Regions from separate parts of the Bacillus sp. P4_E1 genome, predicted to be linked through region 2. Evidence: a T-box and tRNA genes for the amino acid it is inferred to sense, from the RefSeq annotation. Region 2 holds a T-box; the other holds one or more tRNA genes.
The links. The T-box of region 2 lies ahead of argS (arginine--tRNA ligase). A T-box ahead of a tRNA ligase gene usually reads a tRNA of that ligase, here a tRNA-Arg.
Positions count from the first base shown of each region.

Region 1: it encodes a tRNA-Arg, which carries the amino acid that the T-box ahead of argS (arginine--tRNA ligase) is inferred to sense. The anticodon was not compared.

Region 1 covers NZ_JBFUIV010000002.1:388,488-411,021, reverse strand. Annotated here, with positions in the region: gene gpmI (2,3-bisphosphoglycerate-independent phosphoglycerate mutase) at 1-488, opposite strand, end outside; gene tpiA (triose-phosphate isomerase) at 485-1,240, opposite strand; gene AC1DS7_RS04170 (phosphoglycerate kinase) at 1,273-2,457, opposite strand; gene gap (type I glyceraldehyde-3-phosphate dehydrogenase) at 2,597-3,601, opposite strand; gene cggR (gapA transcriptional regulator CggR) at 3,628-4,656, opposite strand; gene AC1DS7_RS04155 (glutaredoxin family protein) at 4,792-5,037, opposite strand; gene rpoN (RNA polymerase factor sigma-54) at 5,047-6,354, opposite strand; gene AC1DS7_RS04145 (hypothetical protein) at 6,865-7,131, opposite strand; tRNA gene AC1DS7_RS04140 (tRNA-Arg) at 7,532-7,607, opposite strand; gene AC1DS7_RS04135 (hypothetical protein) at 7,964-8,164, opposite strand; gene AC1DS7_RS04130 (DUF1657 domain-containing protein) at 9,076-9,282, shown strand; gene AC1DS7_RS04125 (YhcN/YlaJ family sporulation lipoprotein) at 9,389-9,877, shown strand; gene spoVAC (stage V sporulation protein AC) at 9,906-10,382, shown strand; gene spoVAD (stage V sporulation protein AD) at 10,383-11,399, shown strand; gene spoVAE (stage V sporulation protein AE) at 11,396-11,746, shown strand; gene AC1DS7_RS04105 (DUF1657 domain-containing protein) at 11,756-11,962, shown strand; gene AC1DS7_RS04100 (DUF421 domain-containing protein) at 11,983-12,852, shown strand; gene clpP (ATP-dependent Clp endopeptidase proteolytic subunit ClpP) at 13,093-13,674, shown strand; gene AC1DS7_RS04090 (HPr family phosphocarrier protein) at 14,198-14,446, opposite strand; gene whiA (DNA-binding protein WhiA) at 14,470-15,420, opposite strand; gene AC1DS7_RS04080 (gluconeogenesis factor YvcK family protein) at 15,509-16,462, opposite strand; gene rapZ (RNase adapter RapZ) at 16,466-17,347, opposite strand; gene AC1DS7_RS04070 (NUDIX hydrolase) at 17,368-17,826, opposite strand; gene AC1DS7_RS04065 (DUF368 domain-containing protein) at 18,042-18,848, opposite strand; gene trxB (thioredoxin-disulfide reductase) at 19,009-19,965, opposite strand; gene AC1DS7_RS04055 (tetratricopeptide repeat protein) at 20,046-21,557, opposite strand; gene AC1DS7_RS04050 (acyltransferase) at 21,703-22,209, opposite strand; gene ppaX (pyrophosphatase PpaX) at 22,263-22,534, opposite strand, start outside.
Region 2 covers NZ_JBFUIV010000016.1:50,000-58,868, reverse strand. Annotated here, with positions in the region: gene AC1DS7_RS20790 (tetratricopeptide repeat protein) at 1-3,453, opposite strand, end outside; partial or broken gene AC1DS7_RS20785 (class I SAM-dependent methyltransferase) at 3,828-4,705, opposite strand; gene AC1DS7_RS20780 (hypothetical protein) at 4,928-5,146, opposite strand; gene AC1DS7_RS20775 (DUF2085 domain-containing protein) at 5,176-5,505, opposite strand; gene argS (arginine--tRNA ligase) at 5,677-7,365, opposite strand; T-box leader at 7,411-7,625, opposite strand; gene AC1DS7_RS20765 (class I SAM-dependent methyltransferase) at 7,666-8,442, opposite strand; gene AC1DS7_RS20760 (BrxA/BrxB family bacilliredoxin) at 8,492-8,869, opposite strand, start outside.

The DNA.
Region 1 (22,534 bases), on a different contig from region 2:
ATATAACCTTTTGCTGTTTGTGGTCCAACATCGCGGCCATCTAAGAATGCATGGATATATACTTTCTCCACGCCTTCTTTTGCTGCTAAGCGAAGAAGAGCAAACATATGGTTCATGTGACTGTGCACACCACCATCAGAAAGTAAACCGAATAAATGAAGAGCAGTACCTTTTTCTTTCACGCTTTTAATTGCATTTTGGAAAGTTTCGTTCTGATCGAACTCACCTTCACGAATTGCAACGTTTACGCGTGTTAAGCTTTGATATACGATGCGGCCAGCACCGATATTTAAGTGACCAACCTCTGAGTTACCCATTTGACCTGCTGGAAGACCTACTTCCTCACCAGAAGCTGTAAGCGTTGTGTGAGGGAATTTGTTCCAGTAACCATCAAAATTAGGTTTCTTAGCTTGTGCTACAGCATTCCCGTAAGTTTCTTCACGTAGTCCGAAACCATCAAGAATGATTAAAGCTGTTGGCTTTCTCATTTTACCGCCCCCAGAAGACCTAAGAACGAAGCAGGCTCTAAGCTAGCACCGCCAACTAAAGCGCCGTCGATGTCAGATTGTGCCATATACTCTTTAATGTTTTCTGGTTTTACGCTACCGCCGTATTGAATACGAACAGCTTCTGCAGCTTCTGGAGAAACAGCTTCTGCAACAACTTTACGGATGTGCGCACATACTTCATTTGCATCTGCAGAAGAAGAAGATTTACCTGTACCGATAGCCCAGATTGGCTCATAAGCGATAACAGTTACTTTAACTTGCTCTTCTGTTAAACCTGCAAGTGCTTTTGTTACTTGACCTGCTACTAGATCAAATGTTTTTCCGCTTTCGCGCTCTTCTAAAGTCTCACCACAACAAACGATTGGTGTTAAACCATGTTCAAATGCTGCAAGAGTCTTTTTGTTTACTGATTCGTCTGTTTCAGCAAACATTTCACGACGCTCAGAGTGGCCAAGTACTACGTAGCCTACTTTTAAGTCGCTAAGTGCTACTGGGCTAATTTCGCCAGTGAATGCACCATTTTTTTCGAAGTGCATGTTTTGTGCACCTACTTGTAAGTCAGTTCCTTCAGCCTTAGCTACTAAGCGCTCTAAGAATAGAGCTGGAGAGCAAACTACTGCATCAACAGCTGAAGCTGCTGGGATTTGACCTTTAACTTCCTCTACGAAGCTAACTGCTTCAGCTAGAGTTTTATTCATTTTCCAGTTACCTGCGATAATTGGTTTACGCATGCTTTGCACCGTCCTTTTTCTTTGGCTGCTACTTATTTGTCGTTAAGACAAACTACACCTGGAAGCTCTTTACCTTCCATGAATTCTAATGACGCACCGCCGCCAGTAGAAATGTGGCTCATTTTATCAGCCATACCGAATTTTTCAACAGCTGCTGCAGAGTCACCACCGCCGATAACAGAGTATGTATCTTCTGCATCTGCTAATGCTTGCCCTACTGCTTTTGTACCTTCTGCGAATGGAGTCATTTCGAATACACCCATTGGTCCATTCCATACAACAAGCTTAGAGTTTTTAATTACATCTGCATAAATTTCACGTGTTTTAGGACCGATGTCCACGCCTTCCCATGTAGAAGGGATAGAGTCGATACCAACGATTTGAGTTGTTGCAGTTTCAGAGAATTCCTCTGTGATTACAACATCAACTGGCATATAGAAGTTTACGCCTTTTTCTTTTGCAAGTTGCATAAATTCTTTAGCTAGTTCAATTTTGTCGTTTTCACATAGAGATAGACCAATTTCATGACCTAATGCTTTAACGAATGTGTAAGCAAGTCCGCCACCGATGATTAAGTTATCTACTTTGTCTAATAGATGACGAATTACACCGATTTTATCTTTTACTTTCGCACCACCGATGATAGCTGTGAATGGACGTTCTGGGTTAGAAAGTGCTTTACCTAATACATCTAACTCTTTTTCCATTAATAAACCAGATACTGCTGGTAGGTAGTCTGCGATTCCTGCTGTAGAAGCATGAGCACGGTGAGCTGCACCGAATGCATCGTTTACGAAGATATCAGCAAGAGCTGCAAATTCTTTCGCAAGTTCTGCATCGTTCTTTTCTTCGCCCGCATAGAAACGTACGTTTTCAAGAACTAATACGTCGCCTTCGTTCATTGCTGCAACCATTTCTTGTGCAACTGGTCCGAATGCTTCGTCCGCTTTTTTAACATCTTTACCAAGAAGCTCGCCTAAACGTGCTGCTACTGGAGTAAGACGTAATTCTTCTACTGCTTGACCTTTTGGACGGCCTAAATGACTTGCTAAAATTACTTTCGCACCTTGCTCTATTAAATATTGAATTGTAGGAAGAGCTGCACGGATACGAGTTTCATCTGTAATTTTGCCTTCTTTCATAGGTACGTTGAAATCAACGCGGCAAAATACACGCTTACCTTTTAAATCTACGTCACGAATTGATTTTTTGTTCATTGGATTTCCCTCCGACTACTAGTTAGGATTGACAAAACCCATTCAAAAGCTTAACACATTTGCTTCTAAAACGAAAGAAGAGAGAGAGGGAACAAACCCTCTCCCTCGTTTTGTCATTGATTGCTTATATACTTAAGAATTAAAGACCTTTAGAAGTCATGTATGCAGCTAGGTCTACTACGCGGTTAGAGTAACCAGTTTCGTTATCGTACCAAGAAAGTACTTTAACCATGTTACCTTCCATTACCATTGTAGATAATGCATCGATTGTAGAAGAAGCTGTACATCCGTTATAGTCGATAGATACTAATGGCTCTTCGCTGTATCCAAGGATACCTTTTAATTCGCCTTCAGAAGCTGCTTTGAATGCTGCGTTTACATCTTCAACTGTTACTTCTTTGTCAAGTTCAACAACTAAGTCAACAAGAGAAACGTTAGCAGTTGGAACACGTACAGCGCCGCCGTTTAATTTACCTTTAAGTTCTGGTAATACTAATGCTACAGCTTTAGCAGCACCAGTAGATGTTGGGATCATGTTTTCAGCTGCTGCACGAGCACGACGTAAATCTTTGTGTGGTAAGTCTAAGATTTGTTGGTCGTTAGTGTAAGAGTGAATTGTTGTCATCATTCCGCGTTTTACGCCGAATTTTTCGTTTAATACTTTAGCGAATGGAGCTAGACAGTTTGTAGTACAAGAAGCATTAGATACTACGTTGTGGTTAGCTGCATCGTATTGTTCGTGGTTAACACCCATAACTACAGTGATATCTTCGTCAGAAGCTGGAGCTGAGATGATAACTTTCTTAACTGATCCACCTAAGTGTTTCTCAGCGTCTGATTTTTTAGTGAAACGGCCAGTAGATTCTACTACTACTTCTACTCCGTAGTCGCTCCATGGTAATTGAGCTGGGTCACGCTCAGCGATAACTTTAATTTCTTTACCGTTAACAACGATGCTGTTTTCGTTAGCAGATACTTCTGCATTTAAAGTTCCGTGAACTGTATCATATTTTAAAAGGTGAGCTAATGTTTTAGCATCTGTTAAGTCGTTGATTGCTACTACTTCTACCTCAGAGTTGTTAAGAGCTGCGCGGAATACGTTACGTCCGATACGTCCAAATCCATTAATACCAATTTTAGTCATTTAAATTTCCTCCTTGGGGGATTATATTAAAGGGTAATACCCTTTGTTAATTGTTTTGCTGCACCTTCATCTGTAATTAGAATTGAAGTGTGCCCTTGCTTTATTACAGCCTGTATTGCTTTTGCTTTTGAAGAACCTCCAGCGACTGCGACAACGTGAGATACATGTTGTAAATCTTCAAGTTGCATACCAACTGTTCTTACTTTATGAACAACATTTCCTTGTTCATTAAAGTAGTAACCGAAAGCTTCGCCAACTGCTTCGCTTGCCTGAATCTTTAACCAATCTGCTTCTGAAGTATTTCTGCGACGTGCCATTGTTAACGCATCACCAATTCCATGAATGACGATATTGGAAGATCGAATCAACTCAAGAACTTCTTTCACGGAGGGCTCTGTTACAATAGACGCATATGCTTCGCTACTAACGTGATCCGGAACATACAATAAGCGATAATTACTCATCGTATTTTGTGCCATTTTGGCGCAAATGGTATTGGCTTCTAACTCGACACCTTCTCCAATTCCACCACGTGCTGGGACAAATAGCATATGTAAATCTTTGCAATCAAGTTGCATCATGTCCGCAGCAGCAGCTAGCGTAGTTCCTCCAGCCACAGCAACGATATTATTCACTGTCAGACGGTCTTTTATACAAGTCACACAAGCACGGCCCATCTCCAGTTTGACCCAAGGTGATTCATCACTATCACCAGGGACAACGAAAACTTCATCCAAGTCTAATGTTTCCTTAAGTTGTTTTTCTAAAACCTTTAACCCGGAAATTTCTTTCATAAAGTCTTCCAAAGCAAGAACTAAAGCTGTTCCTTCTTCTGTCAAAGTCATTCCAGAAGAAGCGACGTGAACTAAGTTTTGTTCTTTCAAAACTTGAACTTCACTTCGCAATACTCGTTCTGTCATACCGAGACTTGCAGATAAGTTTCTTCTTCCAATCGGCTGCATAAGCCTAATGTACTGAAGCACTTGCATTCTCGTTTGCATAACAGGTAGCAGATCAGGTAATAATTTTTTTGTGTTCTGAATCCATGAGCGCATATCTTTTCTCCTCACTGCATCGGTTCATTCCCCTTCGTGGTCACTTTATGTCCCGTAGTGACATTTTGTGTCCCACTTAGGTTAAAAAAATAATCCCTGCTACGTGTATTATTGTAACAGGAGACAGAAACTTATTCAACTCTTAACTGCATTCTTTATATAGTTTATTATGACACCTTTGTGAATGTTACCATATTCCACTTGTCTTCCGCCTATTTCTACAACAGGAATCATTAGATGGTATTTCTCTAAAAGGTCATTATCTTCATATATATCTATTTCCTCAATTTGAAAAGAATATTCATATTGTACTTCTTTTAAAACTTGTTTCGCCTTCACGCAAAGACCACAATCTTTTTTTGTATATAGTACAACCTTCATCTTCTTCACCTATCCAATTGTTTTTCTTAGAGACGAAGCAGGAATATGCATTTGTTCTCTATACTTCGCAACCGTTCTTCGAGAAATAACGATTTCATGCTCTTCTTCTAATAATTTTGAAATCTTTTGATCCGAAAGTGGCTTTTTCTTATTTTCTGCTCCAACAAGCGTTTGAATGAATTGTTTCACACGCTTTGTAGAAACCGCCTCATCTTCCGTCGTAGAAATAGAATTACTAAAGAATGATTTCATCTCAAATAAACCGTACGGCGTTTGCACATATTTATTACGCGTTGCACGACTAATTGTAGACTCATGCACACCTAACTCTTCCGCCACCTCTTTTAATGCAAGTGGTTTTAAATACTCTGGACCTCCCCAGAAGAAATCATGCTGTTTTTCCATAATAATATTCATCACTTGTAAGAGTGTTTGTTTTCTCTGTTTCAAACTGCGCATAATCCATTGCACATGCTGATACTTCTCCGATACGTAAGAAGCCACTTCACTTTCACTATTATTTAGTAACGCACTATACTCAGAGTGAATTTCAATTCTTGGCATATTTCTCTCATTCATCTGTAAAACGAGATGATCGCCATCTTTTTTTACCGCCATATCAGGCACAATATAAAGTGGTTTATCAGAAGAAAATGCAAGACCTGGTTTCGGCTGCAATGATGTAATACAGTTCACCGCATCCTGTAATTCCTCGTTGGTACACTTCAACACTTGTACGAGCTTTCGCCAATCTTTCTTAACGAAATAATTAAAATGATCATCTATAATTTCTTCCGCTAACCCATTCCTTCTTTGTAAGCGCTTCAATTGGATTGATAGACATTCCTGAATATTACGCGCACCTACCCCTGCTGGCTCTAACGATTGAACAAGCTCCACGGAACAGTCCACTACATCAATTGGCGCAGAAAGAAGCTCTGATAACTCTTCATTTGTTTCTTGTAAATAGCCATTTCCATCCATGTTCATAATAATGAAAGAAGCTGCTTTTCGCTCTTCTTCATCTATTTTATAATACTGTAGTTGATTTAATAAATGTTGCTGAATCGTTGTAGAATCCACACTGTAGATTTCCATTTGATTCTCGACTTGTTTGCGGGTACTTTTACTTGTGTTAGAGCTCTTTTTCTTCTCCCTCTCAAAACCACCTAACTCAATAAGGGGATTCTCTAACGATTGCTCATACAAAAACTCCGATAATTCTTGTACATTATACTGGAGCATTGTAATCGCTTGCCTTAACTCTTGTGTCATTGCCAAACGTAAGCTTTGTTCTTGTAAAAGACTTGCCTTCAAACTAATCTCCCCCTTGTTTCTATTGTACAATAAGTTTGGTAAAAGGAGAATCCTCACGCAGACACCCATTCCAAAATATTATTAATTTATATGTATTAATGAGATTTAGATCTTACAACCGAAATTTGAATAATATTGAAAGAAAATAATAACGCATAAAAATTATTACCACATACTAATAGTAAATCTTATTATCAGATATAACAAGTGATAATAAAAAAAGGTCTGAACTTATACTTGTAAGTTCAGACCTTTTTTACAATGGCGAGTACATATCGAATATTACACGTTTCTTCACCATTGTCGCATTTTCATTTGATAGATTAATTCCGTTCGTATCCTCTACGAGTACCACACGCACCAAATTCACAGCGTTGCGATTTGCTATAAAGATACTTTCTTGTTTATCTGCTTTGTGTAATTTTCGAATTGTGACTTGGATTACCTCTGAGTTCTTTTTCCAGGGTCTATTCGTACAAGTGAACAACATTTATGACATGTACTTTTTACTTAACTGCAATAAATACCTAGCGATGCCGTTATCTTATAAACTTCATTGAAATTTTCATCTTCCATGAAGACCTCCATGATTTCAGGTATTCCTTTTGCATACGCAACTAACATTTCGAATGCATCATCTTTCGTTATCTTGTGACGAGTCACACTACTGTTGTGATGTTCCATCGTTACATAATAGACCTTTTCTCCGCACTCCTCTTCTTCAATACATGTAAGAAACGATTTTATTTCAAATAGCTTGCGAGAACCTTTTTTCATTCTTCTTCTCCTTCATAACGGTCAAGAAAGTCCGATAATGCCAACGAAAGATGATCACTTTTATTAAACTTCAGCTTACTGGCAAAGACGGCTAGCCTGCCCCTATTGCTTTGTGAATCACTACTATCTTACGTGTCATATCTTCGTTCAGCAACTTAACAATACGCTTGTGCAATATATCTCGTTACAATTTCTTTTAGTGCTAAAATCTGTTCTGATTTGAATTGCATTTCACTCTTTAATTCTTTTCATAACGAAAAACCCCCTATACACGATTATTTCTAATCACATACAAGGGGTTTTTTTAGATTTGCTATTAATTTTCAACACGTTCTTCACGCTATTATGTGCTATTTACTCAATACTTTTAAATAGAACACATCACAACAACAATACATAACGCGCCCAGAGGGATTCGAACCCCCGGCAGACGTGGTACCGGAAACCACCGCTCTATCCGACTGAGCTATGGGCGCATGAGATTATGATAATATCAACGGTTTGCTTCCGTCTTCTTCCGATTTGTTCTTACCGAAAGTTAAACGTAGGATACGAACACCAACACGTAGACGTTCGCTTCTTTACATATGGATATTATATCCTGACGCTAACCTAATACGCAAGCATAAAAACCTCTTCTACACTAGCTTTAGCGCGCAGTTTTCCTTCTTTCATTCCCCCTTAATCTACTTAAATCGAAATAGAACGCATATAGGCTCATAACTTCATCATATTAAATCTAATCGTCTAGAATTACATCTCTCGGCATCGCACTTTTCGCATATAGTCTATAAAAAAAAGACAGGCGAAGTGATGCCCGCCCATCTCCGCACTATTTTATATATTTTGATCGCAGGCTAAATATATCTTCCCCTTCACGAATGCCTGCCGATCCCTTCCTCACATTTTTTACGACAGTCCAATTCGGGTTAGTTTCATCACCTATGTTCTGTACTGTAAAGTTGCCGTCACCATATTCTCGGTGACCTTCTGCCAATTTCTCCGTTAAATCATTCTCTTTTGATCTCACCATCTTTGCGCCATCTCCCTTTTTATACAACCCTCTTAAACTGTCCAACCGATCACACGTCCAGTCAATTGGAGATCCTCGTTTTCCGCTTCGATTAATTTTAACACACTGTCGGGGGTAAGTTCCGATAACGGCTGCCCAATCGCATTAGAAACGTTATTTTCTTTGATAGTAGAAACTCGGCGAGGATTGGGTAAAAGACAATTCGCTGGGCTACGTCAGGACTTCGCGAGAGATCAACCCCCTGATTTAAAAATCACAAATACTATCTCTAAGGGACTCCTGCGACGGCTCAGCGGGGTGGCTTGGAGGGTTCGGAAAATTTTCGTTTGGGTTGGCTTGTGGTGAATAGCGTATTCATTTTGATGAATGACGAATACAACATAAATGACTTTTGTTACTTTCGACTTTCTCTTCTAAACGTTGATTTAAAAGAATTCGCAAGACTTTCGATGAACAAAACAATTCGTAAATGTTTTATGCATTAAAAGAAACGTTGATTTAATAACGTTCTTCTTTCGTGAATGACTTCGATTGAATGAATAAGATAATGAAGATATTATTTTTTTAAAACTGGATACATCTTTTTTTTACTATACAAGAAAATTTTATTTTAAATTGAAAATAACTACAAGAATAGAAATATATATATTTTATCGATGTGTTTTTTGTGAATAATTAGAAATTTAGCCTCATGTAATTTTCAGTTACTTTTTAATCTTCAACAGGTAACATACCTACATCATGAATTACATATCATCCTCTTCCATCTTATAAAGCGCCACTATAACAAAGAATTCATTGACGCTTGAATCAAAGCTTCAACTTCAAAAACCTAAATTTTCCAATCATAAATTCACCCAAACCCACAAATTATAATCTTTGAATTGATATTCCAAAGGGGGCTTCATTCAATGACTGTAATTACAAAACTAAAGCAAACTGTTTCTGGATTAAAAAGTGCACAAGCTAGCTTAGAGGGATTCGCTCTTGATACGGATAACCAACAAGCAAAGCAACTTTTCCAAACAGCTGCGCAGCAAACACAAACAATTATTGATTCTTTAAACCCACGTGTTGAAGAAGTCCAGCAAGAAGAACCACAATACACACAGCAATAACCAAAGGTGCCATTGTATCTAATGGTACACAATTTGAGAAAAAGGGTGATATGCAATCATCCTTTTTTCTCAAATTACATAATGCAATAGAAATGGAATGATTATAATGCGAAAACTCGGAATCATAACCGCGTTATTTATGCTCCTATTCGGTTCACTTACCGGATGTGATAATAGCCCGTTAGATAAAAAAGTAAAGAAAGAAGAAGCTAAGCGAACAGATGAGAAAAAGGGCCCTAAATTAACAAAAATGAGTACAGAATCCTTTAATCAATCTATATCGCAAGAAGCTAAGAAAAAAGCTCTCACTATAGAGGGAATTACAGAAGCCACCGCAGTTAATACAAATTTAGATCTTTACATAGCCGTTAAACCTGAACATCACGAAAGATTTGGTTTAAAGCCTTTAAGAAGTAAATTAAAAAAGAAGCTAAGTGATGAAAACCCTACTTTCGATATTCGTGTAAGTACAGACAAAAAGATCTTTATGCTCATAGAAGAACTTGAAAACAAAATTAAGAAAAAGAAAGTGAGTAAGGATGGCATTAAAGAACAGTTAAAACTCATTCAATCAGAAATGGGATCTAATATTTAAGCTTTCTAAAAGAGAAGGAAGGATTCAAATGTCTAGTAAAGATAAAAATTTAACACCTGTACAACAAGAATATAAAAAATTCGAACAACAGCGCGAACCGAAGCGCCCCGTTTTAAAAAATTGTATAAAAGCTTTTTTCGTCGGGGGATTAATTTGTCTAATAGGCCAACTGATTTCCACCTTTTATATTACGTACTTTGATTTCACTGAAAGATCTGCCGGGAACCCTACCGTTGCAACTCTTATTTTTATCTCCATGCTACTGACGGGATTTGGCGTCTACGATCGCCTCGGACAATTTGCTGGTGCTGGTACCGCAGTTCCCGTTACTGGATTTGGTAACTCTGTTATTGCCGCGTGTATTGAACACCGTACAGAAGGGTTCGTTCTCGGCGTTGGTGGTAACATGTTTAAACTAGCAGGATCGGTCATCTTATTTGGCGTATTTTCAGCTTTTGTCATCGCTCTTATTAAAACGATTCTCTTTCAATGGGGAGGGCTGTAAATGTTACAAGGACACCGAACATGGGTATTCGAAAACAAACCAGTTATCATCTCAACAGGTGTAGTCGGTGGCCCATTTGAGGCAAATGGAAAAATTCCTGAAGACTTCGATACCCTGCATGAAGATTTATGGCTCGGACAAGATTCTTACGAAAAGGCGCATAAAATTTTATTTGAAGAAGCTTGTAGCCGCGCTACCGAAAAGGCAAAGCTCCGTAAAGACGATATTCAATTCGTACTCGCAGGGGATTTAATTAACCAAATAACTCCAACGAGCTTTGCATGCCGCACACTCGGAACACCTTATCTCGGTTTATTCGGCGCCTGTTCTACCTCTATGGAAGGCTTAGCACTCGGCGCAAGTATCGTAAATGCAAAAGGTGCAAAGTATTTATTAACTGGGGCATCAAGTCATAACGCTGCGGTAGAAAAACAATTCCGCTATCCAACTGAATATGGTGGTCAAAAACCTCCTACGGCTCAGTGGACAGTGACCGGTGCAGGCGCGGCTATTTTAAGCGACACTGGATATGGTCCACAAGTAACATCGGCCACCATTGGACGAGTTATTGATATGGGACTAACAGATCCTTTTAATATGGGTGGTGCGATGGCGCCAGCTGCTGTCGATACGATTGAAGCTCATTTACGCGAACGACAAATTGACGCCTCTTATTACGACTTAATCGTAACAGGTGACCTTGGACATGTCGGTCGCGAAATCGCTTACGACCTACTACATAAACATGGAACAAAGGTAAAGAGCGAGCAATTTCAAGATTGCGGAATCATCATTTATAGAGAAGGTCAACCTGTCATAGCTGGTGGAAGTGGTCCCGGCTGTTCAGCAACAGTCGTATACGGACATTTATTAAACCGAATGAAAAGAGGAGAATTCAAGAAAATACTTGTCGTTGCGACAGGCGCTTTACTATCTCCACTTACATTCCAACAAGAAGAAACGATTCCGTGCATCGCTCACGCTGTTTCGATTGAATTTGGAGGTGCAACGCAATGATTTTTTTCTGGGCTTTCGTCATTGGTGGACTCATATGCGTAATCGGACAGCTTATGTTTGATGTCGGCAAACTAACCCCCGCTCATACGATGGCAACACTCGTTGTTGCTGGAGCTATATTAGATGGATTCAATCTGTATGAACCATTAATCGACTTTGCAGGCGCTGGGGCAACTGTACCTATTACAAGTTTCGGTAATGCCCTCGTTCATGGCGCGATGGAGGAAGCAGCCAAACATGGCATCGTCGGCGTTATTACCGGCATGTTTAAAGTAACGAGTGCTGGTGTATCAGCTGCCATTATTTTCGGCTTCATTGGAGCATTGCTATTCAAACCGAAAGGATAAGGTGTTCGTATGACAGTTATCGCTAGCGTTAAAACCTGCCTTGCCAGTGTAAGGGGCGCTCAAGCAAGTTTAAGCTCCCTTTCACTAAATTCACAGGACGCGGAATCAAAACGTGTATTTCATGAATGTATGTTAGAAATGGACAGCATCATCACCGATTTACAGAATAGAGTTTCAGTATTAGAACGTGAAGAACCTCAATATAAAGGGTTTTAAGTAGACTGGAGGAAATGACTATGTCTCACCTGCCGGAATGGACACTTGTCATTCTTCGCTCTGTATTCATATTAATTATTTTATTCGCTATTACGAAATGGTTAGGAAAAAGACAAATCTCTCAGCTCTCCTTTTTTGAATACATAGCCGGAATGACAATCGGTGACATCGCTGCCCAAGTATCTACAGGGCTTGATTCAAAATTTTTCCACGGCGTCTTTGCGATACTCATTTTCGCTGTGGTACCTTTTTTCACTGGAATCCTCTCTTTAAAGAACAAAACAGCTCGAGATTTTTTTGAAGGAAAATCTACCGTATTAATAAAAGATGGCAAAATACTTGAAGATAATTTAAAGAAAGAAAAGTATACAAGTGATGAATTACTTGAGCTTCTCAGAGGAAAAAATGCGTTCAGCGTAGCTGATGTTGAATTTGCTGTACTAGAACCGAGCGGTGAATTAAATGTATTATTAAAGAAAGATCGCCAACCACTTACAGCAAAAGATATCAGCTTAAAAGTGCCAAACGAAAAAGAACCGCAAACTGTTATTATGGATGGAAATGTATTAGATGAACCTCTTTCTGCTAGCGGGCATAATCGCGCTTGGTTACATTCTGAGCTAGAAAAACTCGGTGTTGTCATTGAAAATGTCTTTCTTGGTCAAGTTGATTCATACGGACAACTTACTATCGACATCTATAATGATAAACTCCAAATGCCTTCTCCTCAAAACAAGCCTTTACTATTGGCATCCTTAAAGAAATGCAATGCAGATCTTGAATTATTCTCTTTAGAAACGAAATCAAAATCAGCGAGTGATATGTATAGTAAAAACGCAAAACAAATCGAGAAAATCTTAAATAAAGTAACCTATCTGTTAAAAGAATAAAAAATGAAAGAACGCTTCTATACAAAAGGCGTTCTTTTGCCTTTCCCACACCATTAATCACGTTTAAATTTATGTAATTCGGTTATGATGTTGAAGATACATAAGCAGGGAATTTTAAAAACATAGCGAATAAATCATGATACAACTACATATTTTTTGATTTAAAGTGGTTTCGTTTGACCTTCATTGACCATAATTGTATTATAAGACTAAGAAAGCTTTTAAAGGAGGAAATAACAGATGAATTTAATTCCTACAGTAATTGAACAAACAAATCGTGGAGAACGCGCTTACGATATTTACTCTCGACTATTAAAAGATCGCATCATTATGCTTGGTAGCGCAATTGATGACAACGTAGCAAACTCAATCGTTTCCCAGCTTTTATTCTTGGAATCTCAAGATCCAGAAAAAGATATTCACATTTACATCAACAGCCCTGGTGGTTCTATCACAGCTGGTATGGCAATTTACGATACAATGCAGTTTATTAAACCACAAGTATCAACAATCTGTATCGGTATGGCTGCATCTATGGGTGCATTCTTACTTGCAGCAGGTGAAAAAGGAAAACGTTACGCACTTCCAAACAGTGAAGTTATGATTCACCAACCACTTGGCGGAGCACAAGGTCAAGCGACTGAAATCGAAATCGCTGCAAAACGTATCCTATTCTTACGTGAAAAATTAAACCAAATTCTTGCTGACCGCACAGGTCAACCACTTGAAGTTCTACAACGCGACACAGACCGCGACAACTTCATGACAGCAGAAAGAGCTCTAGAATACGGCTTAATCGATAAGATCTTTACAAATCGTTAATACTTAAAAGCGGAAGTGGCTCGTTCAGAATCGCAGGGCGTTGGAGCTTTTACATCCGAGGCGCTTTTTGCCTCGAATGTAAAAGCGAAACGACCGGAGATTCTAGCCACTGGAGCTGGATATACTTAAAAGCGGAAGCGGCTCGTTCAGAATGAGAGGGGGATGGAGCTTCTGACAAAGAGGTGCTTTTTACCTCGACGGAAGAAGCGAAGCCACCGACCATTCTAGCCGCTGGAGCTGGATACATCTATAAGCGGAAGCGCCCTATTACAGGGCGCTTTTTTTATTATGTACAAGGGTATCACATACCCCACCTAGTATCTAATCCAATATATCGGTGATTTTTCAATTTTATCGACCACAACTCAAATTATATCGGCGTTTCGACACAACTTATCGACTTACCGACCATTCCCGACAAGCGCGAACCAGCTATATACCCACCGATCATTCGTTATCACACCAACCACGCACCCCACAAACAGAAAAATAAAAAAAGCTATCGCACATTCGCGATAACCCTTTATTGTACATATGCAGTTAATGCTTCCAAAGCCTCTTCTGCATCTGAACCTTCTGTTGTGATTGTAATCATGCTACCAGTTCCGATTGCTAAGCTCATAATCCCCATTATGCTCTTTGCATTCACTGTCTTTCCATCTTTCTCGATGAAGATATCCGCATGAAAGCGATTTGCCTCTTGTACAAACAACGCAGCCGGACGTGCTTGTAAGCCGTTTTTTAATGCCACTTTAACCAGTTTTTGAACCACAGCTCCATTTCCCCTTTAACCTTTTATTTTTTTGCTACTGTTTCCCCCGCGCGTAATTTCTCTGCAATTTCATCGATTTTACGCAAACGATGATTAATACCCGATTTACTAATTTTCCCCCCGGATACCATCTCACCTAACTCTTTCAATGTTACATCTTGATAATCTCTTCGTAACTGTGCAATTTCTCTTAATTTATCTGGCAAAATATCAAGCCCCACCGTCTCATCAATATAGCGGATGTTCTCAATTTGCCTTAGCGCTGCACCAATTGTTTTATTTAAATTAGCTGTTTCGCAGTTAACTAAACGATTTACTGAATTACGCATATCGCGAACAATTCGAATATCTTCAAATCTTAAAAGTGCATTATGAGCACCTATAATATTTAAAAACTCTGTAATTTTTTCAGCTTCTTTCAAATACGTAATGTACCCTTTTCTTCTTTCCAACGTCTTACTATTTAAATCAAATCCGTTCATCAGTTCACATATAGAATCATTATGTTCCTTATATAACGAAAAGATCTCTAAATGATAAGATGATGTTTCTGGGTTATTTACTGAACCACCTGCTAAAAATGCACCGCGTAAATACGATCGTTTACAACATTTCTTCTCGATTAATTCCTGCGATATATTTCGAATAAACGAAAAGTCATCTCGAACAATGTGAAGATCTGCTAATATTTCGCGAGACTTCTCAACAAGCCGCACGATATATACATTATTTTTCTTCAATCGCATTTTTTTACGAACAAGTAATTCTACCGTCACATCATATCCTTTTTTCAAAAGCGTATAAATCCTTCTTGCAATTGCTGCATTTTCCGTTTGAATATCGATAGATAGGCGACGGTTTGAAAAAGAAAGCGATCCGTTCATTCGAAGCAACGCCGATAATTCTGATTTCTCGCAGCATTCCTTCATTTCAAGGTTGGTCAACTCTTTCTTTGTTTCTGATGCAAATGACACAGTCAACACCTCCTTATACTATTACTTTGGAACAAAAATCTTGTCCTATATGAATGAGGAGCGTTACCTCAAATGAGGCAACGCACATTTATAACAATGAATATAAAATAGAAGCTAACTTTAATGTATCATGTCTTACAACACGATCATCATATTTCGCTAATCGATCTTGAATGATTTCGATATTATGTTCAGCAAAACGATTTGTATCCAGTGCAACTGGTTCCGACATCTCTTCCTCATATAACTTACGTAATTCACGAGGAATATCACGATTATTTACAATCGCAGTGTCGATAAATGGTTTACCTAAATGATCATGTAACGCCTGCACATGATCAAATGCAGTATAACCCTTCGTTTCGCCCGCTTGCGTCATAACATTACATACATATACCTTCTTCGCTTTTGCAGCAAGAACAGCGTCTCCAATTTTGTTAACAACTAAATTCGGTAATATACTTGTGTACAGACTTCCTGGACCGAAAACAAGCAAATCAGCTCGTTTAATTTCCGTCAACGTTTCACATAACGGTTCTACATCTTCTGGAGTTAAAAAGACACGATTAATCTTCTTCCCGAAATGAGGAATCTTTGATTCACCTGTTACAATTTCTCCATCTTCTAATTCTGCATGAAGTACCGCACTTTGATTCGCTGCTGGTAATACACGTCCTCTGACATTTAATACTTTACTCGTTTCCGTAATCGCGTGGTAAAAGTCTCCTGTAATCGAAGTCATACCTGCCAATAGTAAATTTCCTAACGCATGCCCTTTCAGTCCGTCTCCAGTTGTAAAACGGTGCTGAAATAAAGCCTCCACTAATGGTTCTACATCCGATAACGCAACAAGTACGTTACGAATATCACCTGGAGGTGGAATTTCTAGCTCATCACGTAGTCTACCTGAACTGCCTCCATCGTCGGCTACTGTTACAACTGCTGTAATATCAACAGGATATTGTTTTAATCCCCTTAATAAAACAGAAAGTCCAGTTCCACCTCCCATGATAACAATTTTAGGTTTTCTCTCTTTTTTCATCCCTTAATGGCCCTTTCTCTTCTCCACATCACGATGAGATACATGAACGCTATACTCTGGTTTCAAATGTTTCCCAAGGTACTCTGTAAGCGTAACAGAACGATGTTGCCCACCTGTACATCCAATCGCAATTACAAGTTGACTCTTACCTTCTCTTTTATAATGAGGCAGCATGAAAGTGATAAGATCCGTCAATTTCTCTAAAAACTTATGTGTTTCATTAAATTTCAACACATACGACGAAACTTCTTCATCCAGTCCTGTTAATGGCTTCATATGTGGAATATAATATGGATTTGGTAAAAAACGAACATCAAATACTAAATCAGCATCAATTGGAATTCCGTACTTAAATCCAAATGACATAACATTTACACGAAATGCTTGCTCAGTTTCTGTTGAGAATAAGTGAACAATTTTTTCTCGTAATTCTTTCGGTTTCAAATCAGATGTATCAAGCACAATATTCGCTCGTGCCTTCATATCAGTTAAGAGACCACGCTCAGCTTCAATTCCCTTTAACGGCAAGCCAGTTGGCGCAAGTGGATGCGAACGTCTCGTTTCTTTATAACGAGTTACAAGTGTGCTATCTTTCGCATCTAAAAATAAAATATGAGGAATAATCCATGTACGTTCTGATAAATCATCAAGCGCTCCCCATAAATATTCAAAAAACTCTCGGCCACGTAAATCAATACCGAGTGCCACTTTATTCATTTTACCTTTTGAATCTGCCATAAGTTCAATAAACTTCGGCAATAACATCGGTGGTAAATTATCTACACAAAAATATCCTAAATCTTCGAAACTTTGTAACGCTACCGTCTTTCCAGCTCCAGACATCCCTGTAATAATTACCATTTTTATATCATTATTCTCTGTCATCGTATCCTCTCCTTGCAGGTTTAACTCGGATCTAATCGATATGAAAGCAACTCAAAATCTGGGGTATATACAAATGTACCGTAGATTATACCATTCCCTTTAATTAAATAATCAATAATGTGATAATCTCCTGGTGCCATTGCTAAATCATCAATTTTATCAAATGTATGCCAACCAATGATGCCTTCTTCGCTCTCTAATTTGTTTTCTCCTGCAAAATCTGTTGCTAAAAAGGAGAACATCATCCATTCAGAAACAACTTTATCACCTTCTTGGATGACAAAAGTGAAGACCCCTTTTAATGCTGGATTCTTTAAATAAATACCTGTTTCTTCACGATACTCGCGAACAACGGTATCTCTTACTGTCTCACCACGCTCCATTTTCCCGCCCGGTGCAACCCACCAATTCCGGCGAGGTTTTTGGAGTAAGAGTACTTCATTATCTCTAATTAACACACAGTTTGTCACTCTTTGCATGTTTCTTCACCTCAGCTACTTGCAGCAAAATTTCTCACTGCATACTCATTTCATTATACTATCAAAAACAGTTTGCTACAACGAAGGTGCCAGTCCCCTTTCGCTAAGCAATTGTAAAAATTCTTTCTATAACAAGCAATCAAAATACCTTACTTCCCATGAATAGCACATAAAAATCCCCTTAACGATTTTTATCGTTAAGGGGATTAAAACACTTATTTCTTACCGAAATAAGTAACAACCGCAAATCCTAAAATAAAAGTAATAATTGAACTTACAATTGAAATTCCACCAGTCGGAATGCCAGGGAATACAATGACAATCGACCCGATAACGAGCCCAATAATTGCCGCAAATGTCATACTTTTATAACGATCTAACAAATAACTAATTCCTTTACTACTTACAACAAATCCGGCCATCACGCCGGCACCGATAACCACGATTAACGGTAAATTGAGTGTAGTTAAAGCGTTAATTGCTGTTGGATACACACCAATAATTAATAAAATAAACGATCCACTAATTCCAGGAAGAAGCATAGCCATACTAGCCATCCATCCTGCGAAAAATAAACCAATTGCATTTAAAATTGTTAACGTCGTAATCGGATCAGCTGCCTTATCTGGTTTAAAGAATGCTGTTATTGCAACAAGAATTGCTGCAATTATTAATAAGACAATATGACTACCTTTAAACGTTGCCTTTGCATCAGCTTCTCTCATTAACATCGGTAATATACTAATAATTAAACCGAGAAAGAAAAATTGAGTCGGTTCATAATGATTTGCTAATAAATATTTAATAACGTGACTTAACGTTAGAAAAGCTGCCGCTACACCAGCTGCAAGTGGGATTAAAAACGCTAAATGTTTTTTCCATTCACGACTAAAGAATCCGCTAATTGCTGCAAGCAATTGTTCATAAATCCCCAACACAACAGCGATTGTTCCGCCGCTCACACCAGGAATTAAATCACTAACGCCCATACAAAATCCACGATATATATTACGCCATTCCATACTGAATAAATTCCTCATTTCTTATAATGATTTTTCCCGTAAATTCTAGTATAACAATAAGAATCATTATATTCTTAATTGTTTTTGACAATAGTTTGACATTTGGACAAAAAAAGAAAGCCACCTATCGGTAGCTTTCTTCTCAAAAGGAAAAATAACCTTATTTTTCTGTTACAGTCTTTAGTTCCTCTACTAACTCTTCTATATAATGCTGTGCACTCTGCGCTGCAATACTACCATCGCCTGTTGCCGTTACAATTTGACGAAGCATTTTTTCACGAACATCACCAGCTGCGAAAATACCAGGAACTTTCGTTTCCATACGCTCGTTCGTTTCAACATAACCATTTTCATTTGTAATACCTAGCTCAACAAACGGTTTTGATAATGGTAACATACCGATGTATATGAAAACGCCGTCAGTTTTAACTTCTTGTTCTTCTCCGCTGTTTACATCTACAAGTGTTACGCTTCCTACTTTACCATTTGCATCGTTAATTTCTTTTATAGTGTGATTCCAAATGAAATCTACTTTCTCATTTTGGAAAGCACGATCTTGTAAAATTTTCTGTGCACGAAGAGTGTCACGACGGTGAACGATCGTTACTTTTGATGCGAAGCGTGTTAAGAACACACCCTCTTCAACAGCAGAATCTCCGCCGCCAATAACAACAAGTTCTTTCCCTTTAAAGAATGCACCATCACATACTGCACAATATGATACACCGCGGCCGCCAAGTTCTGTTTCACCTGGCACACCAATTTTTTTATACTCTGCACCGCTTGAAACGATAATTGCACGTGCTTTATATTCTTTTTTACCAGCAATAATTGTTTTGTACTCTTTACCATCGATGATTGCTTTCACATCACCGTATGCATATTCAGCACCAAATTTCTTCGCATGCTCAAACATTTTATTTGATAAGTCTGGTCCTAAAATAGACTCATAACCTGGATAGTTCTCTACATCTTCTGTATTTGCCATTTGTCCACCTGGAATACCACGCTCAAGCATCAATGTGCTTAAATTCGCACGAGATGTATATACCGCAGCTGTCATACCAGCTGGTCCTGCACCAATAATAATGACATCATAAATTTTTTCTTCTGACACACTATTCACTCCCATTCATACACATTAAGTTACCCTCATTATACTGTTAGCATCATTTTTTTCCCAATGATTTGCCTACCCTACGTGTGCGTGCGCTTAACAGCCTGCACATACTTTCGTACAGTCGCTACAGATACATTATATACATCACCAAGCTCTGCCTGTGTCATCTTATTTCTTTGTTCGCCGCGCACAATGTATTCAATTGCCGCTGACCAACCGTACACATTTGTAAAAGTCGCTCCAGATGTATATAAACGTATGAACGTGCAAAACCAAAAATTCAAACACTCTTCGATTAATTCATCGTCTTTTTTCGTATAATTGTATAATGCATCCGCGATTCGTACGCACTTTTCAAATTGCTGTAAATCAGCTGGGATGCTTTTATGACTATTAAGTAAAAAGAAATATTTTGCAAGTTGCGATACGATTGGAACACCATTTTTCGCTTGCGTTACATCAAAGAAGAATCCAACCTTCTCTGGTGTTGACAATTCATTCATTAAATATAAAGCTAGCATTTTCTCTTCTAGCGTCGTACTTTGCTGAAATGATTTTCGTAACTCTTCAAATAAAAGATTTTGTCCTTCATCTGCTAAATTCAGTGCATTCCACGGTTCTTTTCCTTTTTTATCAGGATGCAATTCTACAACATGTTGCCACATTTTTTCAGCTACTTGCTGTTCCTTCACCATATACGCAGAGTATGCAAACCAGTAATAAAAACTGACGTCTCCTTCGTACCCTTGACGCTTTAATACTTTGAACCATTTATATGCAGGTTCAAAATGACCAATTGTTGCAAGCGTTGTTCCAAGTTTCAAACGATGCTCAAATGAAATTGGATATACCGAAACTAACTGCCCCGCTAATGACTCTACTTGCTTATGCTCTCCAATTGAATATAGAAAAATAAGCGTATTACAAAGCGCATGCATATTACCAGGATTTTTCTCTAAAATCATTTCTGTTAACTTAAGCGCTTGATCTACATTACCTGATTGAAAATGTGCAATCGCTAAATTATTATGTCCTGACCAAAATTCTGGATATTCTTTCGTAACAACTTCTAGTGTAGCAATCGCCTCTTCTAATTGTCCGTTACGAATGTAGCGGTTCGCTTCTTCTTGCATAACAATTAGCTCATCTTCATCCTCAATCTCTTCCGCACCCATTGCATCTTCTTCCATAATCTCAAGCAATTCTAATGTATCTTCTACAAATTCCTTCTCTTCCGCAACTTCTAAATATCGCTCTGCATACTTCTTCGCCTGTTGAAACAAGCCCATATATGCATAATTATTTGAAATAAAATAATAGCATTGCTCAAGTTCAGGATTGGATCTAACAAGCTTTAGAAATATCTGATTCGACTCTTGATATTCACCAGATTCAGATAATGCTATTGCTAGTTGGCATAAAATAAACGGCTCCTTCTCGCTTTGTGCTGCTCTTCGAAAATATTTAATTGCATCTTGCAATTTTTGCCCTTTATAAGCCCTCATCCCTTTTTTATAAAAGAAGTCCGCTAACTGATTAAAAGAGATAACTTGTCCGTTCTCCTTATATATTCTTTGATTTTTCCCCATATATCCTCCAGTTTTTTGTTTTCTTCGTTCACACATTCTTCTATCTATAAGTATAAACGATTCCGTAAAAAACAAAACAGTATATTATAATCAATTATTTCCTTTTTATTCATAAAAAGAGAAGGGAAATGTTACATTTTTAACATCAACCTTCTCTAGTGGCCATTTCCTCTTTCGTATAAATAATACGCATCGGATTCCCGCCTACGAAAGCGCCGCCTGGTACATCTTTATGGACAAGTGTGCCTGCAGAAACGATAGCTCCATCTCCAATTGTCACACCTGGTAAAATTGTCGTATTCGCTCCAATCATAACTTCATTCCCTATGACGATTTCTCCGAGCCGATACTCACGAATTAAATATTCATGCGCTAAAAGCGTTGTATTATAGCCGATAATTGAATTGTCTCCCACAGTAATCTTTTCTGGAAACATAATATCTGGCATTACCATAAGTGCAAACGACGTTTTCTTTCCTACTTCCATCCGTAAAAACGTGCGATATAACCAATTCTTTACGGATAAAAATGGCGTGTAACGTGCGATTTGGATGATAATAAAATTTTTCATTACCTTCCAAAAAGAAACTGTTTTATACACATTCCACAATGAATTTTCTCCTGAAACAGGATAGCGCGTTGTCCGTCGCACTGAACTCTCTCCTCTACTTATATAAAGTGACACTTTAACCGGCAGGAATCTTACTACCCGTTAATACGGGACAAAATCGGTAGTAAATCACTCATTTTATCTAGCACATAATCTGGTTTATACGCTTCTAAATACGCTCTACCTTTCAATGTCCATGAAACCGCTACTGTTTTCGTACCTGCATTTTGTCCACCGACGATATCATGATGATTATCACCAACCATCAATGTTTCTTCTGGCTTTGCATCTAATAATTCGAGTGCTTTTTGAAGTGGTTCTGGATGTGGTTTCACATGTTCCACATCATCAATCGTCACGACAACAT
Region 2 (8,869 bases):
CGCACGATTTTTCATGCGATAAAATGCTCTTGTAAATATAGATTTTTTCGGTTGCTCATTTTGCTGTCTTTCTACTAATCTTTCGGCAACCGCAGTAGCTGCATACATAAACGCTGTACTTCTTTCTGCTTTTTTCACCTTTAACGTATGAAGTACGTCTCGTATTTGGGATAATTTTTTATGTTGCTCCATTGCTTTTACGTACACACCAAAAATACGTTCACTTTCCAAATCTTTATGCATTACTTTCAGCGCAACTTCGATTGCTTCTGCACTCTGCTTTTTAACTAGCATTTTCGCATAATGATATAGTACTTCCACATGCGCTTCATCTATTTTCATTGCGCATTCGATATATTCTTTTTCTTTATTTACCTCATTCATCGCACCATATACATATGCAATTGCATCTAAACGCCATATTTCTGGTACCTCTTCTGCTAATTGTTCTAGTTCAACTAGCAATTCTTCATGAAGATTCAAATCTACTGAAAGCTGTGCCAAATATTCCATATTAATTTGCAAAGGCTCTTCTTTCATTGCCTGGACCATATGACTTTGTTCTTTAGAACTATTTTCTTCTTTTTCATATATTTCTGCTAGTTGCACATGTACACCTGTGAAATTCTTATCCATTTCTAAACATGTTTCATACGCATGCTTTGCTTCTTGAAATTGCCCTAACGCCATGAATGTTTCACCGATTCGAAAATACGGCAATGAATCTTGTTTTTTCTTAAGTGCATCATTATACCGTTTTATCGCCTGATCATACTGTCCAATAGATTCATATAAAACACCAGCGTAACAACCGTATTCAATTACTTCCGTTTTCTCTTTTTCTAACGTTCTTAAAAACGCTATACCTCGTTGCACAAAAGCTGTGTCTTTTATTCGATTTACATACTCATCCAACACGCTCGCTATATTAGCGTATACGCTTCGTATACCGTTCTCTAATTTAGAAAGTGCAAGTTTTAACTCTTTTTCATCCTCACCTAATGCCATTTCAGCATCCCATAGCACCATACCAGCATTCATAAGGAAATCTTGATTGTCTTCAAATTGCTTATTAATACTGACAATATAGTTTTTTGCATCCTTATATTGTTCCTTTGCCATATAAACTTGAATTAAACCGAAATGAGAATATACATCTTCATTATTTTCTTCTAAAGAACGCTTATATATAGTTTCCGCTTCTTCAAGTTCATCATTTTGAAAATAAAAATCTCCTAAACGAACATATAAAGACGCCTGATCTTCACAATTTTGAATTCCTTGTAATAGAATTTCCTTCGTATTTTTCTCATCATCCAAATCCGATTCATAGATTTCCGAAAGCTTCGTATATAAATAGGCTGCTGTTTTATCTAATTGAATCGCCACTTTAAGTCCTTTTACCGCCAAATACACTTTCCCTAAATACTGAGCACATCTTGCACGTTCATACCATATGTGCGCTTCATATTTATATTCTTTTAATAAATCATTAAAGAATCCATATGCTTCTTCATATCGTTCTAAATCTATTAAAATTAAACCGTGATTTACAAGTGTAAACCTTTCCGGGCTACGTTCTATAGCTGTTAGAGAATATTCTAGCCCCTTTTCGGATTGATCCATATACATGTATGATAATGCTAAGAAACTCCACGCAACTGGTTGATCTGCATCCAATTGTAATGATGAACGAAAACTAGCAATCGATTCTGCATAATTATCTTGCTCAAAAGAGAAACGTCCATTTATAAAATGATACAACGCTTGATTGCTTTTCTTCTCCACACTTTGAAGCATCTGTCCTGCTTTTTCCATATCCTGCAGACGAATAAAACACTGTGCACTATGCAATTTCACAAAGTCAGAGCTCGGAAACTTTTTCATTAATTTTTCTATACAAAACTGAATAAAATCTTTATCTACTTCAGCATCTAAATGTTTAATCGTATATAACCAAGTGTTTGGATTTTCACTTGTTTCTTTTAAAAATAGTACTAACTTTTCAATCCCCTCTTTATCTTGCTCACCTAAATGATCTGTAAGAGAAAAGATTGTTTTATAATAAGTGTGTTCTTCCACATTTAAAAATGAAAGTTGTTCTATTCTATCTTTCGGTATAAACGTAATAGCTAAACAATCTGTATAACGATATTTTTCTTGCAACTTATCATATTCCACAAGAATCGGTTCCAAGAAATTCGGATCTTGAATATAAAAAGCTTGCAGTACATCGTCATAACCAGAAAGCACTTGTACATGGGAAGCGTGCTCAATATCTATACTTAATAAAACGGGAATACCTTGATTGAGTAATCTCTTATAATTTTCCTCATTCCCTTGAAAATAACGATATTCGTAACCTTGCTCTTCTATATATGTAACTGTATCTGAAAACTTAGAACCTGTTACATCAAAAATATGTTGTGCAATTTCATCTTGCGTACGTTTTTCTCCCCATACCCCTAACATCATTTCCAAACTTGTCGGAACGCAATAGTTATCCTTTTGTACAACCGGAACTATCGGTAAACGAACCTTTTTTCCATCAGGATTTTTTTCTATATGATGATATAGAGAATTTTTCAAACTCTTTTCACTTTTCAATAGTGCTTGCAAATCGTGAATATTATTCATTTTATAAAATGCTTCTGCACGTAAATGTATAAAATAAGTTGTATATGCATGATGCGGAAGCATATGATTAATTTTATCTATTACCGCTAACATTTCTTCATAGCGCTCTAAATCTAATAAATATTTTACTTTTTCAAAATAGAAATATGGTACTTGAGGAAACTTTGCAATCGCATCATTAATGAGTTGTAACGCTCGCTGCTGTTCACCTTTATATGCATATAATTGCGCCAATAAGTACGTAGCTAACTCTTCACAATCTTTATGCTGCTGACCGGATAAAAGTTGTTCCTCTGCCTTCTCCCACTCACCAGTCTGTATAAATAAGTAACCCCATTTATCAAAAACTGCACGTGTACTATACTTTTCCGCCTTTTGCATATAGGCATAGGCTTCTTCATTTCGCTTCATATCTAACAAACATCTAACTAACGTAAAGTATGCTTTCGTTAAAACCTCCGCATCAGTTTCTTCTTCATTTACCTTTTCCAAAGAATCTTTTAATAATTGTTCAGCATCAAGAATTTTACGTTCATCAATTAATTCATCACAATATAAAGAGAGCGTTCTCATATTTGGGAATTTTTTATAAGTATAACGAATTAAAAAGGAGCTATATTGATGCATCAAACCTTCATCAGCAAGACGAATTAATGTATCAAACTCCTTAGCTGACGAGACGTTAGAAAGCCATTTCTTCACGTATGATAACTTATTCGTTTCTTTTATATGCGCAATTTCATTATTTATCTCATGTAATCCATCTACGAATCTCTTTTCTTTCAAACAAATCTCTAATTGCTTAAAATCTAGCATGCATTCACCTCAAATTATTATTTATACTGCCATTTGCAAGCAGTATTCTAACCTACTTGCTTAGATTTTACACATCATATAGTATGCATTCAACTAAAACCTCATATAATGAACGATATTATTTAATATTATTCAAGTTTATAACTAAATATCTTAAAAACGATACTTTTTCTCGTTATTTTGTTTAATTTGATGAAATAACATATATTATTCGAAGATGGGTTTTATCTTCTTTTTTGAGGCTTCATTCAGTGGATGAAATTATATTAACGATTTGATAAGATATATCGATTTACCGAAAAATCTTGATAATAATGATAACCTTATTAGAAATATAGCAATTCTCCTTCTCTCTTACTTTTCTAATATGATATTTACTTCTTTATTTCACCAAATGTAATTTTCATATTCGGAGCATATACTAAAGATGCATGTATATGAAACATTCAAAAAATCGTAGTTCTGCTTCATATTGAGCGAGTGCATCAGCAAATGTTAAGCCCCGACTCATTAAACGGTCTATAAATTGTTGTTTTTCACCTGGATTACTAGCAATCCCCTCTTCTTTTAGAGAATTATATAATCCTTGCTTATCATTTTGATTTAAATTAGAATCTAAATAATTCACTTTATCACTTACTCTACATTCAATATTTTTAACACCTAATTCACTTAAATACATTGGTATTTTCATGCCAATATTGCCATCTCTACCACTTCTGTGTACATCTTCTTCAAATAACTTCTGCAAAACACCAAGCTGGATAATTTCCGATTGAATTAATCCGTCTAGCGTGTATGAGGACATATTAGAAATCCAATGTGGTTCAAAACAAATAACATGTCCGCCCTCCTTAATTGAATTTATCATTTTTTGCAACATCGTTTTGGGCGAATTCATATGTAATAAGAAAGCATGACTGACAGCTATATCATATTTATTTTCCAATTCAATTTCTGTAGCATCTCCTTCAATAAATTCTGATTCATATGGAAGCGAACGAAACAACTCTCTCGCTTCAGCTATTAATGCTTCCCCGCTATCAATACCTGTATACTTTGATCCATTTGGAAGTAACGGCAACAAAATTAATCCTAAGTAGCCATACCCACAACCGTAATCAACAATATGTACTGGCTCAGAAATCTTCCAAACTGTATTTACTAAAAAACTTAAATAATCATCGTTATAATATAAATCTCTCGTATTTCTTAAATACTCTAGCTTACTATTCCAATCATACTCTTCCAAGTACAACACCTCCTTTTATATACAAAACTAAAGTTCTCCATTCAATAAACGTATTCCTATGTTTCTAATATTTTTAGAGATTTTTAGTTCTAATTATTGCGTTAAATCGTACATGTTCTTTACTCTCCACCTATTTGACAAACTAATTTTTAAAAAAATAAAAAGGATTACATACCTGAAACGATATATAATCCTTTTCATAAAAAAGAAATACATAGAAGTTTAGATAGTACAATCACAATCTGAGCAATCGGTACAATCTATTACGTCACAATCTAAATTTCTCTTTTTTTTGCTTCTTTTTAAATAAAAATATAGTAGCACCATAAATAATAGGCAAATAACAAAAGCTATTGTTGCTTCTATATATTTTTCATGAATGATAAAACCAATTCCACTTCCACCTGATATAAAAATTAGAATTATGTAAATCCAAAACATGTAAGTAGCTACCTCCGTTGATATGTGGTTTAAGATGTAATCCATATAATACTAGCTGCAATAAATAATCCCATACCATTACCGCTTAATAAGCCAGTAGTTACTCTTAGCAAATTTGTGCTGCTTCGCCATTTCCACTTTTGGGTGAATCCATCAATTAATAATGGAATTTGAGCAAAAAAGGATAGCATTAATGAGAGACTAAACGAAGGTGTTATTAAAAAGTAAATTGGAAACATACATAAACCAATAAACATACCTGTGCATCGCGCACATAAAGGCATGTATTTTTGTAGTTTAAGAAAACTCCTTTCCGGTAGTCTATGACAAGGAATATTTAAAATAAAACTTCGAATCAATACGAACCATCCTCTCTACAAATATTTTAATTGATTTCGTAACAAAATTATAGAATTCTTACACTTCGTAGCGTATAACACTTTATAAATAAGAATTTATTTAAGAAAATACAAAAAGACAAATCAGGTTAATGACCGTCTGATTTGCCTTTTTGTTACAAAATTTTTATTTTACATCTCCTCAGGTGCCCCTACCCCAAGTAAACGTAATCCCTCTTTTAATACAACCGTCACAGCATAAGCTAATGCGAGTCTACTCTCTTTCTCTTCGTTCTCTTCTAATATACGAACATTTCCATAATATTTATTGAACGCTTGTGCTACATCTAATACGTATTTTGAAATAGTAGATGGCTCATTTTTGTTGAAGGCCGCTTCAATTACTTGCGGGAATTTATTAAGTAATTTTACGACACTCCAGCTATAATCGTCTTTTAATGCAAACGTACAAGTTTCAAATTCTACACTTTCTTTTCTTAAAATTGAACAAGCACGCGCATGTGTGTACTGCACATATGGTCCTGTTTCTCCTTCAAATTTCAACATATTTTCTAATGAGAATTCGATATTATGCATACGCTCATTTTTTAAATCGTGGAAGATAACTGCTCCAACACCGACTTGTTTTGCCACGTCTTCTTTTTGTTTTAAATTAGGATTTTTCTCTTCAATATTTTGTTCCGCAAGCGCAACAGCTTCTTCTAACACTTCTTCCAATAAAATAATTCTGCCCTTACGTGTCGACATTTTCTTACCATCTTTTAATATGAACCCGAACGGTACATGTTCCATACCATCGACCCAGTCATAACCAAGCTTTTTTAATACAGTGAAAAATTGATTGAAATGTAAGCTTTGTTCTGGGCCTACAACATATAACGCTTTATCAAATTCGTATGTGTTTTGACGATACAATGCCGCTGTTAAATCACGTGTTGCGTAAATGGTAGCACCATCTGATTTTCTAATTAAACATGGCGGCATACCTTCTTCTTCTAAATTAACGACTAATGCCCCTTCTGATTCTTCCAGTAAGTCGTACTCTTCTAACATCCCAATAAAGTCTTCCATTTTATCGTTATAGAAAGCTTCTCCTTGAAAGTTTGTAAATTCCACACCGAGAAGTTCATAAATACGAGAAAATTCTTTTAAAGACTCATGACGGAACCAATTCCAAAGTTCGACTGCTTCTTCATTTCCTTCTTCTAGTTTTTTAAACCATGAGCGTCCTTCTTCTTCTAGTTCTTTGTTCTCTTTTGCTTCTTCATGAAACTGAACATATAACTTAAATAACTCACGAATTGGATCCTCTTTAACAACTTCTTCATTTCCCCATTTTCTATATGCAGTAATTAACTTTCCAAACTGCGTGCCCCAATCGCCAATATAATTGATTCCGACAACTTCATACCCACATTTTTCGGCGATATGTTTCAGCGAATTACCAATCATTGTAGAACGTAAATGCCCCATTGAAAAAGGTTTCGCGATATTAGGAGAGGAATAATCGATAACTACCGTTTTTTCACATCCAAAGTGATTTTGACCGTACTCTTCTTTCTCCGCTAAAATCGTTTTTAATACTTTATCACTTACTGTTTCACGATTAAAAAATACATTTACATAAGGACCCACAGCCTCTACTTTCGTAAAGAACGGATCATTTAATTTCTCCGCCAATTCCTTCGCTATAATAGCTGGTGATTTTTTATATTGCTTCGCTAGTGAAAAGCATGGGAACGCTGCATCTCCGAATTCATTTTGTTTTGGTGTTTCGATTAAATCTAAAATTTGATTTTGTGTTAATTCATTTGTAAAAATATTCGATAAACTTTTCGCAAACTGCGTTTTATAATTCATACTATAACCTCCTTATTTTTTAAAACACAAAAAACTCGTCTCTAAAAAAGAGACGAGTTTTAACCCGTGGTACCACCCTTGTTGTTCATTTCGAACCACTTTCCCGTTTATAACGAGGACAGGGGGCCTCGGCTTACTCTACTATTCGTTCAAGAAGCGTCTCCGAAGTGCGCTTCATCTTTTTCTTCTGCACTAGGCTCACACCATCCCTAGCTCGCTTTCCTTCTGAAAAAGACTACTCTCTTCATCACAGACAGTATATTTAATTAATTATTGCTTATTATACATCTTTTCAAACAATTAGCAAGGGTCAATTACACCAAAGTGAAACTTAGCACTTTTTCTTTTGTATACGTGAAAATTATGTTTTTCAAATCTAGAACTACGAAAATGATCTTTCAGAACGACACGCTTTCTCGCCACACGCTTCGCTTCCGCAATTGTTTCGTCAGTAATATCATGATACAAAGCGAAGTGTTTTAATCCTTTAATTCCATCTGATTCTATGACAGTTTCTTCAAACATTGGATCAAGGTAAACAACGTCATAACTATTATCTTCACATTGTTTTAAAAATGCAAAATGCTCTGTTTGCTTTACATCGATTCTTTGCATTGCTTCATCGATTTCAGAAACGGATGAAGACCATGTTTGCAAGCCTTTTCCCATGATGTAAGACATATATTCGTTTCCTTCAAGCCCTGTTACTTTTCCACTTTCACCAACAACATAACTAGCTACAATACTATCTGATGCCATACCGAGCGTACAATCTAATACTGTCATTCCGCTCTCTAATTTAGCAGCTTGTATAAATGGATCATGTTCTCCGCGCATTAACCTTTTCACACGAAACATCGCTGAGTTTGGATGAAAGAAAAACGACTCTTCCGTACCTTTTGGATAAATGGCTAATCGATTTTTCCCTACGACAAGTACATCTTGTTCATACTGCTCATGCAGTTTATGTACTGGTATGTCATTACGTTTAACGAAAGAAAGATTTAATTCTGCTGCTACCTTGTTTGCATAATCTTTCATTTCTTTATTTGTTCTTCCTGCTGTTGTTACTATCATTTTTTCACCTCTATATAAAGAAAAGAGGGAGATTCACTCTCCCCCTACTTTAGCAATTCTTTTCGAAAGCTTGTTCTAAGTTTGTAATAATTTCGTCCATTGTTGCGCCTTCAATTTCATGACGGTGAATGAAGTGAACAACTTCTTTTCCTTTTAGTAATGCCATAGATGGTGAAGATGGAGGAATTTCTCCGAAGTATTCACGCATTTTTACAGTAGCATCTTTATCTTGACCTGCAAATACAGTTACAAGATGATCAGGTTGTTTTTCAGCACGTACAACCGCTTGACCTGCTGATGGGCGTGCTAAACCAGCTGCACAACCACAAACAGAGTTTACAACTACTAAAGTTGTACCTGATGCATTCTCCATAAATTCTGTTACAGCTTCTTCTGTAGTTAACTCTTCAAATCCAGAACGCACTAA